One region of the Pseudoalteromonas sp. SIMBA_162 genome, then DNA from elsewhere that is predicted to be linked to it. Evidence: predicted binding sites of a transcription regulator. Region 1 holds the regulator's gene; each other region holds the start of a gene.
The links. Region 1 encodes LexA, which represses DNA repair genes until DNA is damaged. Its sites were predicted from a motif close to TACTGTATNNNNATACAGTA; they were not measured.

Region 1 (3,208 bases):
AGTACGAGGGGTTTGTCTACCTCAAGTAAATAATTTGGGTTTTTATCAGCTAAATTAGTTATTTCATCCTGAGGAGTTGCAAGCATTGAGTAAAACTCTACATCTTCTCCCATGTATTCATAATGCCATTTCCACTGTGAACCTGTAACTTTAATTGTTAAGTCGGCTTTACTGGCATCTTCCATCGCTATTAACGTTTTTGTAGCAGGCACTGCCATAGCAATTAAAATAACAAATGGAATGGCGGTCCAAAGAATTTCTACTTTGGTACTTTCATGGAATTGAGCGGGAACCGCTCCTTTAGATTTGCGATGATGAATGAGTGCCCAAAGCATAATGGCAAACACTATTATCCCAATCACACAACATATAAAAAATATGGTCATGTGTAATTCGTAAACATTTTCACTTATATCTGTAACGCCTTTACGCATATTAAATTGGCTATTTGCCAAGGCTAACTGCGGAAAAACACACAATATAAGCCACAAGGTACAACTAAGTTTACCCATGTGACGACTCCTTTGATGCTGTTGCTAGTGCAAAGCGAAGAGGCATACGGCTTAAACGCCAATTCGTTATTTTTATTTTTTTATTAATGCCGTTTTATTTATAAAAATTGGCATTCACTGCGCTAGCAACAAATTTATTGTGTGTGCTCAAAGCTTAAAAGCGATGAGTATTGCCAGCGTCAGTTCATTAACAATTAGTTAATATTTAACCAGCATGCAAGTTTTTTGTATTAAAAACAAACAATAAATATGTAAAAAGTAGAGCGTTGATTTAGTTTAGCGTAGAAAAAAGTAGCTAAAATCGAGAGGTAGTAAGGGCTAAGGATGAAATGAAAGAGTGTCAATAAAAAACAAATAAATTTAAAAAAATAAAAATACGCACCAAAATAGTGCGCAATTTATAAAATAAGAAAGAACTACATCCAGTCCGCGTTACGAATTACACCCACTGCCAAGCCTTCAATGTTGAACGACTCAGTTTCAAGATCGACCTTAATTGGTGCAAACTCGTCATTTTCAGCATGAAGCAACACCTGGCGACCCGCCTTTTCAATGCGCTTTACGGTTACATCGTCATCAACACGGGCAACCACAACTTGACCATTTTCAGCCACTTGTGTTTTATGCACAGCAAGTAAATCGCCATCCATAATGCCTATATCTTTCATACTCATACCGTTTACGCGCAGTAAAAAGTCGGCAGCTGGTTTAAACATTAATGGGTCAATTTTACAGTGGCTTTCAACATGTTCTTGCGCCAAAATAGGGGAACCTGCCGCAACTCGGCCAATAAGCGGTAAACCTAATTGTTCTGGCTCCTCTTCTTCAACAAGTTGAATTCCACGGCTTGCGCCAGGTTTCATTTTAATCACCCCTTTTTTGGCAAGGGCTTTTAAATGTTCCTCAGCGGCATTTGCACTTTTAAACCCTAACGTTTGTGCTATTTCGGCACGTGTAGGCGGCATACCAGTGTCTTTAATAAACACTTTAATTAATTCGAGTATTTGAGCTTGGCGTTTAGTTAATGGGCGCATACAACTGGTTTTCCATACAGTACATTTAACTGTGAGTATATACAGTTAAATAAAAATCGCAAATTTAAATTATTCGTTCAAATAGCCAAATTACTTGCTTACGTGTACATTTTAGGGGCTTTCTAAAATAGCCTATAAAAATAGTAACTTGCTACATTAAATTTAAAGGAGTCTATATGAGTATTTGGCATCAACCCATTACATTAGCATTGTGTAAACAATTGGACGAAGGCATTAATGGCCAAGGGACGCTAATGAAAACCATGGGAATCGAAATAACAGAGATAGGCGACGATTATCTAGTAGCAACTATGCCTGCAATCCCTGCACACCATAACCCTATTGGCATGGTTCATGGCGGCGCAAACGTTGTACTCGCCGAAACCGTAGCTAGCTATGCTGCTAATTTTGTGGTTGATTTCACAAAGTTTTACTGTGTTGGGCAAGAAATAAGTGCAAGCCATTTAAAGGCTTCTCGCAATGGTACATTAACGGCAACAGCACGCGCATTTCATATTGGAAAACGAAGCTCTGTTTGGGAAATAAAAATTACAAACAGCCGCAACGAGCTATGCTGCGTATCAAAAATGACCGCAGCCGTTGTTGAGCGAAAGACGTAAGTTATTTTTCGAGAGGGTAAATTGTTATTTCCATACCCGCGCCAATAGCAGATATACGCAGTAGTGTATCTGCATGTAAAGCTTGATTAAAACACTTTGGCGACGTGCCTGACTCAAACCCTATATCAAACGTTCTACGTGAGCAGCTCAACCATTGCTTTAATGCATTGCGTGAACATGACTCAATAAGCTCACATATATGGTTTATTGCTTTGTCTGGTGATTTTACATCGCCAGCTACCTCAATACGTGCTAATTGACGGTATTCGTCTTTGTCATAATGTAAAATCGTTGCGACTTTTTTTAGGTCGGCCACCAGCACACTAATATCTTGTTTTGACTCAAGCTCTAGATCTACATTTAAAAATTGAATTTCCGACATTGTCTCGTATTTATCCTCTAATGGTTACCATGCAAACTTTAACGCAGTTTTACCTTTATACCAAATCAACACCCTATAAATAGACGTTTTATATGGTAATACTCTTATTTTAGAGTGCGATTGCTACTTACAATTGGCGCTATTGTGCTGAAACGCTATTTTAATGCACTAGTGCGACATTTTGTCGCACTCACCTTGCTCAACCATCGCGTAAAATGTCTTGTAAAAATAATAAGATAAACACACATGAAAAAAACTTTTAAACCAGCACGTAAACTTCATAAATGGTTGGGCTATTTATTAGGAATACAAATACTAGCTTGGTTGCTTGGCGGTTTGGTTATGAGCGCCATCCCGCTTGAAAAAGTACATGGTAAACACCTAGCAACACGCACCCTAGTTAACCCCTTTAAAAGCAGCGATTACGTGGCATCAATTGATAATATTGTTTCGCAAGTCACTAATCCGACTAAAATAACCTTTGCACATTTTTTATCTACCCCACTTATAACTGTAACCAGTGAAGGCAACCCTCAAAGTTTTAATGGCATTACTGGGCAACCATTTAAAGCCCCCAATAAACAGCAAATAATTGCTAATGCACACGCGCATTTACTTATTGATGCTCAACCAGTAAGTACAACTTTGTTAGGTTTAGGG
Region 2 (3,208 bases), on a different contig from region 1:
TCGTAAAGGTGGCTTTTTAGCACTCGAAGAAGCTGAAATCCCAAACCCATTTATGCGTAAAGGCGTTGACATGCTTGTTGACGGTCATGACGCAGATGTTGTGCGCGCTACACTTCAAAAAGATATTTCCCTAACCACCACCCGTCATGAACTAGGTGCTGGCTTATTTAAAGCACTTGCCGACATAGCTCCCGCAATGGGAATGATTGGTACATTGATAGGCCTCGTTGCCATGTTATCAAACATGGACGACCCCAAAGCTATCGGACCTGCAATGGCCGTGGCACTATTGACCACTCTGTATGGTGCATTTTTGGCGAATGTAGTAGCAATTCCGATTCAGGTAAAACTCGAGCTGCGTAAAGACGAAGAAGCGATGAATCAGCGTTTGATTCTTGATGCTATTTTAGGAATTCAAGATGGTCAAAACCCCAAAGTTATTGAAGGTATTTTGAAAAACTACTTGGCTGAGTCTAAACGTAAAGTTGATACCGAGGAGTAACCATGTCTGATGAAGAGTGCAAATGCCCACCCCCCGGTTTGCCTGCTTGGATGGGTACATTTGCTGATTTAATGTCGCTATTAATGTGCTTTTTTGTACTCTTATTGGCATTCTCAGAAATGGATGTACTTAAATTCAAGCAAATTGCAGGTTCTATGAAGTTTGCTTTTGGTGTGCAAAATAAAATCGAAGTTAAAGATATCCCAAAAGGGACATCGGTTATCGCTATGGAATTTACCCCAGGTAAGCCAGAGCCTACACCCATTGAAACTATTCAACAGCAAACCGTTGAAATGACCCAGCAAATGCTAGAGTTTCAGGCTGGTGATGAAAGTTCAGCGGGCGGCAGGCAAGAACAGCGAGGCGATAAACGTGGCGGTGAATCTAGAAGTACCTCACAAGAGCAGTCATCAGAACAAGCAATATCCGCTGCAGATCAAGAGCAAACAAATGAGCTGGTTAAAAAAATAGCGCAGCAGTTAGAAAGGCAAATAATAGATGGTGCAATAGAACTTGAATCATTAGGTCAGCAAATTATTATTCGTATTAGAGAAAATGGCTCGTTTCCTTCGGGCAGTGCTTTTTTACAACCTAAGTTTAAACCGATTATTCAAGACATTGGCGAACTTTTAAAAGACGTACCAGGTGAAATTACAGTATCAGGGCATACAGATGATTTTCAGGTATCAAATGAGTTATACGTAAATAACTGGGATTTGTCGTCTAAGCGTGCAGTGGCTGTTGCTAGCGAATTGCAAACAGTTCAAGGGTTTGATAAGACACGAATGATGGTTGTAGGGCGAGCTGAAACTCGGCCGCTTGTGCCTAACGAGACAAATGAAGACCGACGCCGGAATCGCCGAGTTGAAATATCTATATTACAAGGTAAGGCAAAAGAGTCTGATCCTATTGATGTGAGATAATGCTCAAATTATAAAGCTGGGCTTAATTAGTAGCCCAGCTTTAAGTTTTACAAATTATTACCAGTATCTATCTATTGAACCGACAATAAATCAAAAACTCTCACTCTTTAAAATAGTTATGCTAAACTACTGTTTATATAACCAGTTGTAGGCCAGCACATGAAACTCTACATCGCAGAAAAACCATCACTTGGACGTGCAATTGCAGATGCGCTCCCAAAACCACATAAAAAACACGACGGTTACATTGAAGTCGCAAATGGTGATTGTGTCTCGTGGTGTATTGGCCATTTGTTAGAACAAGCTGAACCTGATGATTACGATGAACGCTATAAAAAATGGCAATTAGAACATCTCCCTATAGTACCTGAGCAATGGCGGTTAAAAGCTAAACCTAAAACTCGTAAGCAATTAACTATTTTAAAAAAGCTAATCAAACAGGCATCAACGTTAGTTCATGCTGGCGATCCCGACCGTGAAGGGCAGTTACTTGTAGATGAAGTGATAGAACAAGCCAAAATAAGCAAAGCTAAAAAGCAAGGTATTCAGCGTCTACTTATAAACGATTTAAACTTAGCTGCAGTTAAAAAAGCGCTTAGTAGTATGCACTCTAATCGGGAATTTATTCCATTAAGTGTATCAGCACTTGCACGTTCACGAGCAGATTGGCTTTTTGGTATGAACCTCACTCGGGCTTATACTTTAGCGGGACAAAAAGCAGGGTTTGGTAATGTACTCTCAGTTGGGCGCGTACAAACGCCAATTTTGGGCTTAGTGGTAAATCGTGACACTGAGATAGCTAATTTTATATCAAAACCATTTTATGAGGTGCTAGCTAGTTTAGTTACTCCTGAGAAGCAGGTATTTAAAGCAAAATGGGTACCGAGTAAAGCTTGCGAACCTTATCAAGATGAAGAGGGGCGAGTGCTAAATAAAGCATTGGCCGAAAACGTGGCTTCGCGTATAACGAATCAAACAGGAGAGGTGACATCGCTTGAACAAAAACAAAAAAAGCAAAGTGCACCTCTACCTTATAATCTATCAACACTGCAAATAGATGCAGCAAAGGCATTTGGTATGGCTGCCCAACAGGTGCTTGATATTTGCCAAACACTTTATGAACGCCATAAATTAATTACTTATCCTCGCTCAGATAATCGTTATTTGCCTAAAGAACATCATTTAGATGCACCTTCAATTTTAAAAGCAATTGCAACTAATGACGGTCAAAAAGTGGAGTTAGTAAATGGTGCAAATGCTAAGCAGCGCAGTAAGTGCTTTAATGACGCAAAAGTAGCTGCGCATCACGCTATTGTACCTACGGCAAAGCAATTAAAGTCAGCTAGCTTAGCCAAGGATGAAGCAAAAGTGTATCAGCTTATTTGTAGGCATTATTTGATTCAGTTTTACCCAGACTATATTTATAACGAAACTAAAGCAGAGGTGACAATTGCTGGTGGGTTATTTAAAGCCAACGCTAAACAAGAAGTCAGTTTGGGGTTTAAGGTATTAATGGGTAAATCAGAATTAAAAGAAGAGGCTACTTTACCTTACCTTGAAAAAGGGATGGACCTGGTATGTACACAAGGTGATGTAGTCGAAAAGCTTACTTCACCTCCCGCTCATTTTACTGATGCAACTTTACTAGGTGCTATGACGGGGATTAGCCGTTATGTAAAAGATCCACATATCAAAAAAATACTAAAAGATACTGATGGTTTAGGTACAGAGGCTACTCGTGCAGGCATTATAGAGTTGTTATTTAAACGGCGTTTTTTAAAGC
Region 3 (3,208 bases), on a different contig from region 1:
CCAATTTCAAACAGTTTAAACCGAGCAGAGAGTTTTTTATTGTTAGCGGGTTTACTAGGTATTATTTTGGCTGCAGTAGCGATTGCTGTATCAGCCAAACGATACTGCGAGCGCCAATATGACCCTGTTGCGATGATGAAAACATTGGGCGGCAGTCGCTCAATGATCCGTAAAATTTACATGCTTCACTTATTGCTTGTATGTGCAATGGCTGTGAGTATAGGTTTATTGATTGGTTACGGCTTGCAAGAAATAGCCACCGGATACCTTTCAAAAAGTATGGGAAGCGAATTGCCCATGGGTGGATTTAAGCCTTGGCTTGTAGCAATTAGTACGGGTGTAATTTGCGCCGTTATGTTTTCTATTAAACCGTTGTTTGATTTGTTCGATATTCCGCCGCTTAGGGTACTGCGTCGTAATTTAGGTGACAAACTAGCGGTGAGCCGCGTGCACTTGGGTATGAGTGCATTGACCGTGTTTTTGTTAATGTGGTTATTTAGTAACAATATAAAAATAACGCTAATATTATTTATAACCACACTAACTTTAATTGGCGTGTTGTTTTTAATATCTAAACTTATATTTGGCGGTGGCCGGAAACTGGGTTTAAAACCAGGTAATAGCTGGTCATTGGCTATTGCGTCGATTCAAAAGCGTGCCAATGTAAATGCAGTTCAACTTATTAGTTTTTCGCTCGCCATTAAGCTGCTTTTGTTTTTAGTTGTGCTTAAAAATGACATGATTGCTGATTGGCAGTCGCAATTACCAAGCGATGCGCCAAATGCATTTTTAGTTAATATTACGCAAAACGATCTTGAACCAATCAATAACTACCTTGCTGAGAAAGATATATTAGTGTCTGACTTCTACCCAACGATTCGAGGGCGTGTTAACGCGGTAAATGGTGAGTTGGTTGCACGGGAAGTATCTCTTCAAGACAATGAGAAAAAAGACGAAGAAGCGCGTTCGGGTATTGGCCGTGAGCTAAACTTAACGTGGCTTAAAAATGTACCGGCTCAAAACGAGATAATTCAAGGCGAGTGGTTTGGTGAAAACGCAGTGGCCGAGGCATCAGTTGAAGAGTCGATGTTAGAGCGCCTTGATGTGGAAATTGGCGATACACTTACCTTTTTAATTGGCGCGCAGTCGTTCGATGCTAAAATTACCAGCGTTCGTACAGTTAACTGGGCAACGCTTAAACCCAACTTCTTTATTATACTCAGCCCTGATGTACTTAAAGATTTTCCGGCAACGTATATTTCGTCGGTTAGGATAGAACCTGAGCAAAAGCGCGACTTTAGCCAACTGTTGCGCACCTATCCAACCATTACTGCAATCGATGTAGACAACTTTGTAAAGCAAATACAAACCACAATATCTCAAGTCTCACTCGCCATTGGTTTTGTACTTGCCATTGTTGTTTTGTGCGGTGCATTAGTACTGATTTCGCAAGTGCAAGCGAGCTTAGGTGAACGCATGCAAGAAATTGTAATTTTAAGAACATTAGGTGCTAAAAGCCGTTTAATTAAAAACGCGACCTTGTACGAGTTTTTATTATTAGGTGGCTTAGCCGGTTTAGTTGCTGCATTTTTTAGCGACTTAGCGCTTTTGATTGTGCAGCAACAAATGTTTGAACTTACGGGCAAGCTTCATCCACATATATGGATTATAGGCCCGCTTGCTGGTGGTTTATTTGTAGCCGGGTTGGGTTATTTAATGATTGCCCGTACCCTTAAACAAAACACCCAAGGGTTAGTTCGCGCTTTAGGGTAAACTAACTATTATTGCGCTTAAAATGCTCGCTATTTAAGCGAGCATTTTTGTTTTTGCTTGGTACTGGTATTTTATACAGTGCTCTGGCATTATTAGCCTAATTTACAATAAAAACAACGAGAATGTGATTTGGCCATTATTTTAGGGATCGACCCAGGATCGCGTTTGACTGGTTACGGTGTAGTTGCTCACCAAGGTGCTAAATTTACTTATTTAGGCAGTGGTTGTATAAAATTAGCCGATCATCCTTTTCCGGTACGCCTTAAAATGATTTACCAGGGCATCACTCAACTTGTTGAGCAGTTTTCGCCTGAAACGTTTGCTATAGAAAAAGTATTTATGGCTCATAATCCCGATTCTGCATTAAAACTTGGCCAAGCGCGTGGTGCTGCCATTGTGGGTGCTGCAATGGCTGATTTGCCAGTGTTTGAGTATTCGGCAAGGCAAATTAAACAAGCTGTAGTAGGCAACGGTGGTGCAGACAAAAGCCAAGTCCAGCATATGGTAAAAAATATTCTAAAATTACCAGGTACGCCTCAAGCCGATGCAGCAGATGCATTAGCAATAGCAATTTGCCATGCTCATTCAGAACAAAATTTAATTAAACTAGCGGGAAGCGCAAGCAAAACCGTTAGAGGACGCTTAAGGAAATAACAATGATAGGCCGCTTAAATGGTATTTTAGTTGAAAAACAACCCCCCGAAATTTTACTTGAAGTAAGCGGCGTGGGTTATGAAGTACAAATGCCAATGACCTGTTTTTACGACTTACCAAAAGTGGGTGAAAACACGATTGTTTATACTCATTTTGTAGTGCGTGAAGATGCGCAGTTACTGTTTGGTTTTAATAATAAAACAGAGCGCGCATTATTTAGAGAGCTTTTAAAAGCTAATGGTGTAGGGCCAAAACTCGGGCTCGCTATTTTATCGGGAATGTCGGCGCAACAGTTTGTTAGCTGTGTAAATAATGAAGATGCTACATCGCTGGTTAAATTACCGGGTGTGGGTAAAAAAACAGCTGAACGTTTAGTGCTTGAGATGAAAGACCGTCTAAAAGATTGGGGTAATGATTTATTTACACCATTTAGCGATAGCGCAGTTATAGAGCCTCACAGCGATGCATTAGTGGCTAATAATGCAGCGGATGATGCCGTTTCTGCACTTGTTGCATTAGGGTATAAATTGCCACAGGCACAAAAAGCAGTAAAATCGGTGAGTAAACCGGATATGTCTACTGAGGTTCTTATAAAAGAATCTTTAAAATCGATGTTGTGAGTAACCCATGATTGAAGCGGATCGCTTAATTGACGCGACTGAAAAAACAAATGAAGACTCGATTGACCGAGCAATTAGGCCAAAACTGTTGGCTGATTACCGAGGTCAACCGCATGTTAAGCAGCAAATGGAAATATTTATTGAAGCTGCACGCAGCCGCG
Region 4 (3,208 bases), on a different contig from region 1:
CTGCGATTGTTTTTATGCTAGAAGTAACCGCATTGTTTTTTCAATATAAAATGGGGTTAGCGCCCTGCATTATGTGTATTTATCAACGTACCGCGGTGTTAGGATTACTTGGCGCGGGTATTGTTGGGTCAATTAATCCACAAAGTAAAATAATGCGTATAGTTGCTTACATTACTTGGGGAGTATCGAGCATTTGGGGGTATTTAATTGCCCGTGAGCACATAGATATGCAAACAACAACAGATCCGTTTGCGTTTAGCTGCGAGTTTGAGCCTAACTTTCCATCGTTTATGCCGCTGCATGAATGGATACCGAGCTTTTTTGAAGCCACTGGCGATTGCGGTAACATAGATTGGGAGTTTTTATCGCTCAGTATGCCGGCTTGGATGGAAATTATTTTTGGGCTATTCGCTCTAACATTTTTTATTGTATTAGGTAGTCGCTTAATACTAAAAAGAACGGTTTAATAATTATGTTTACCTTTTTTTCTAGTCAACTTAAACAGTTGCAACATTTAAAAATACGCGAGAGACAGCTTGTTATAGCACGGTCTTTATCAATGCTGTCACCTACCGACCGTGTATTACTGCGTATTATCAAAATATTGCTATTAAGCCCGTTGTTTTTAATATTTACACTTTTTGAAGGTTGGATAATCATTCCCTTTTTAATACTCGGTGGGCTTTTTTATCCGTTATTAACCGCTCCGGTCGATATAAATTTTGCCAGAAAAAACTTAGACGAAGCACTACAACAACATGAAAAGGGCGCTTAGCGCCCTTTTGCTAAAGTTTAACTTTTCCTTCTAACTTAGCCATTACTTTTTTGCCAATCCCCTTCACTTTGGCCAAGTCCTCAAGGCTTGTAAATGAACCATTTTCATCTCGGTAATTTACTATTGCTTGTGCTTTCTTTTTACCAATTCCAGGAAGTTTAGCCAACATTTTTGCATCTGCATCATTAATACTTACCGCTTCGATGGGAGCCATAGATTTGCTCACTTCAGGTAATTGCGCGTAAGAGGTAGTAATGGGTAGGATACTTAGCAAACTTGCTATAAGTAAAAGTTTAAATATTTTCATTTATTCGTCCTTATTGTCCATTTTAGAACATATTTATTTTAATTATTAGGGAAGACCATAAATGACAAACGCGAGGCTAGCCACTTTGGAAGTACCTAAATGCATCATCACTTTTATCCGAAATCCTTAAAATGCAGCTGGTACAACCAAGTGATATATTAAATAAAGTTAAGTTACCGTTTTTTGTCAAATTTAAGACACTTAAAAATTACAACTCTGCGCTTGCATATTTACTTGCAAACCTTTACTGTATATAAAAACAGTAATCTTATGGTTTTTTATAAACCACAGTGCCAAGCAAGTTTGCAGGAGAAATCATGGCTGTTGTTGTTAAATATGTTGTAGAACGAAACGGAGTCGAGCGTATGACGTTTACTACTAAGAAAGAAGCTGATGCCTATGACAAAATGCTAGACATAGCAGAATCACTTGAGCTGATGCTAGAAAAAGTAGACGTGCCACTGAGTGAGCAACAAATAGAATCGCTTGCGTTAGAAATAGCAAAAAGTAAAGACGACTTTATGTCGGTACTTAAAGGTGCCAAAGAGCCTACGACTAAAGCGGCAAGTAAAAATAAAAAATCAGATAACGTTGCATCTATTGACGATAACAACGCTAAACAAGCAAGCTAAACATTTTGCAAATAAAAAGGGAGCAACTTAGTTGCTCCCTTTTTTATAGCTTTTATAAAAACGAATATTAATTAAAGCTCTTTTTCAACTTCATCAAATAACGTTGTTATATCTGAGTTAGGCTCATTGGTTGCTAAACTTACAACTACAATAGCAATACTTGCAAGTATAAAGCCTGGGACAATTTCGTACATTACGCTACTTAAACTTTCACCGTTGATTGTGAATGGGCCATAAATCCATAGTAAAACAGTAACTGCACCCACAACCATACCTGAAAGCGCACCCGCAAAGTTCATACGTTTCCAGTAAAGGCTAAACAATACAAGCGGACCAAATGCAGCACCAAAGCCAGCCCATGCATTACTCACTAAGTCTAAAATAGAGCTGTCTCTATCGTATGCGAGGTAAATAGCAAGTATTGCAACAATCGACACACTAATGCGCCCTACTAGTACAAGCTCTGCGTCACTGGCTTCTTTACGTAAAAATGTTTTGTAAAAATCTTCCGTTAGTGAGCTTGAGCTTACTAATAGCTGAGATGAAATTGTACTCATTATTGCAGCTAATATTGCTGCAAGTAAAAAGCCAGCAATAAGTGGATGAAACAACAGCTCTGACAGGATCAAGAATATAGTTTCAGGATCATCCACAACTATATTATTTTCATAAGTGTATGCTGCACCAAAAATACCCGTACCTACTGCACCAATTGCAGCAACAATCATCCAAGACATACCAATACGACGTGCTGTTGGCATATCTTTAACACTGCGCACCGACATAAAGCGAACAATGATATGTGGTTGACCAAAGTAACCCAAGCCCCACGCCATTGCTGAAATAATACCTAGCGCAGACCCTGCGCCTATCCAACTTAGCATGTCTGGATTAACACTGTTTAGGGTTGACTGCAGTGGTTGCTCTAATAAAGAGTAAGCTACAGCGGGTACTAAAATAAGTGCAATAAACATAATACAGCCTTGCACGAAGTCAGTTAAGCTAACCGCTAAAAAGCCGCCAAAGAGTGTATACAAAACAACAACACCCGTTGTGATGTATAGCCCCATTTCGTAGCTTAAGCCAAATGAGCTCTCAAATAGTTTACCACCGGCAACAACACCTGAAGAGGTATAAAGTGTGAAGAACACAATAATTACAACAGCCGACACAACTCGGAGTAAATTTGATTTATCGTTAAATCGGTTAGAAAAGTAATCAGGGATGGTAATAGAGTCATTCGCTTTTTCAGTGTAAACCCTTAAACGCGGCGCGACTAAAAAGTAGTTTAACCATGCACCGGCAATTAAACCAAATGCAATCCATGTGCTACTTAAGCCAGTAACAAACATGGCGCCAGGTAACCCCATTAAAATCCAGCCACTCATATCTGAAGCACCCGCTGAGAGTGCTGCAACACTTGGCGACAAGTTTCTACCACCCAGCATATAACCAGAAACATCACTTGTTGACTGCTTATAGGCATATAAACCA

Region 2: a site for LexA is predicted at 1,553-1,572, ahead of R0J88_RS15200 (DNA topoisomerase III). Genes of this name have one in related genera too.
Region 3: a site for LexA is predicted at 1,835-1,854, ahead of ruvC (crossover junction endodeoxyribonuclease RuvC). Genes of this name have one in related genera too.
Region 4: a site for LexA is predicted at 1,328-1,347, ahead of R0J88_RS02860 (YebG family protein). Genes of this name have one in related genera too.

The regions. Positions count from the first base shown of each region.
Region 1 covers NZ_JAWJBQ010000017.1:28,694-31,901, reverse strand. Annotated here, with positions in the region: gene coxB (cytochrome c oxidase subunit II) at 1-512, opposite strand, end outside; gene lexA (transcriptional repressor LexA) at 929-1,546, opposite strand; gene R0J88_RS13150 (PaaI family thioesterase) at 1,723-2,166, shown strand; gene R0J88_RS13145 (hypothetical protein) at 2,168-2,548, opposite strand; gene R0J88_RS13140 (hypothetical protein) at 2,795-3,208, shown strand, end outside.
Region 2 covers NZ_JAWJBQ010000021.1:61,862-65,069, forward strand. Annotated here, with positions in the region: gene pomA (flagellar motor protein PomA) at 1-502, shown strand, start outside; gene R0J88_RS15195 (flagellar motor protein MotB) at 505-1,425, shown strand; gene R0J88_RS15200 (DNA topoisomerase III) at 1,585-3,208, shown strand, end outside.
Region 3 covers NZ_JAWJBQ010000030.1:27,640-30,847, forward strand. Annotated here, with positions in the region: gene R0J88_RS17075 (ABC transporter permease) at 1-1,773, shown strand, start outside; gene ruvC (crossover junction endodeoxyribonuclease RuvC) at 1,903-2,427, shown strand; gene ruvA (Holliday junction branch migration protein RuvA) at 2,430-3,047, shown strand; gene ruvB (Holliday junction branch migration DNA helicase RuvB) at 3,055-3,208, shown strand, end outside.
Region 4 covers NZ_JAWJBQ010000003.1:1,565-4,772, forward strand. Annotated here, with positions in the region: gene dsbB (disulfide bond formation protein DsbB) at 1-467, shown strand, start outside; gene R0J88_RS02850 (DUF6170 family protein) at 473-775, shown strand; gene R0J88_RS02855 (ComEA family DNA-binding protein) at 786-1,082, opposite strand; gene R0J88_RS02860 (YebG family protein) at 1,400-1,714, shown strand; gene putP (sodium/proline symporter PutP) at 1,786-3,208, opposite strand, start outside.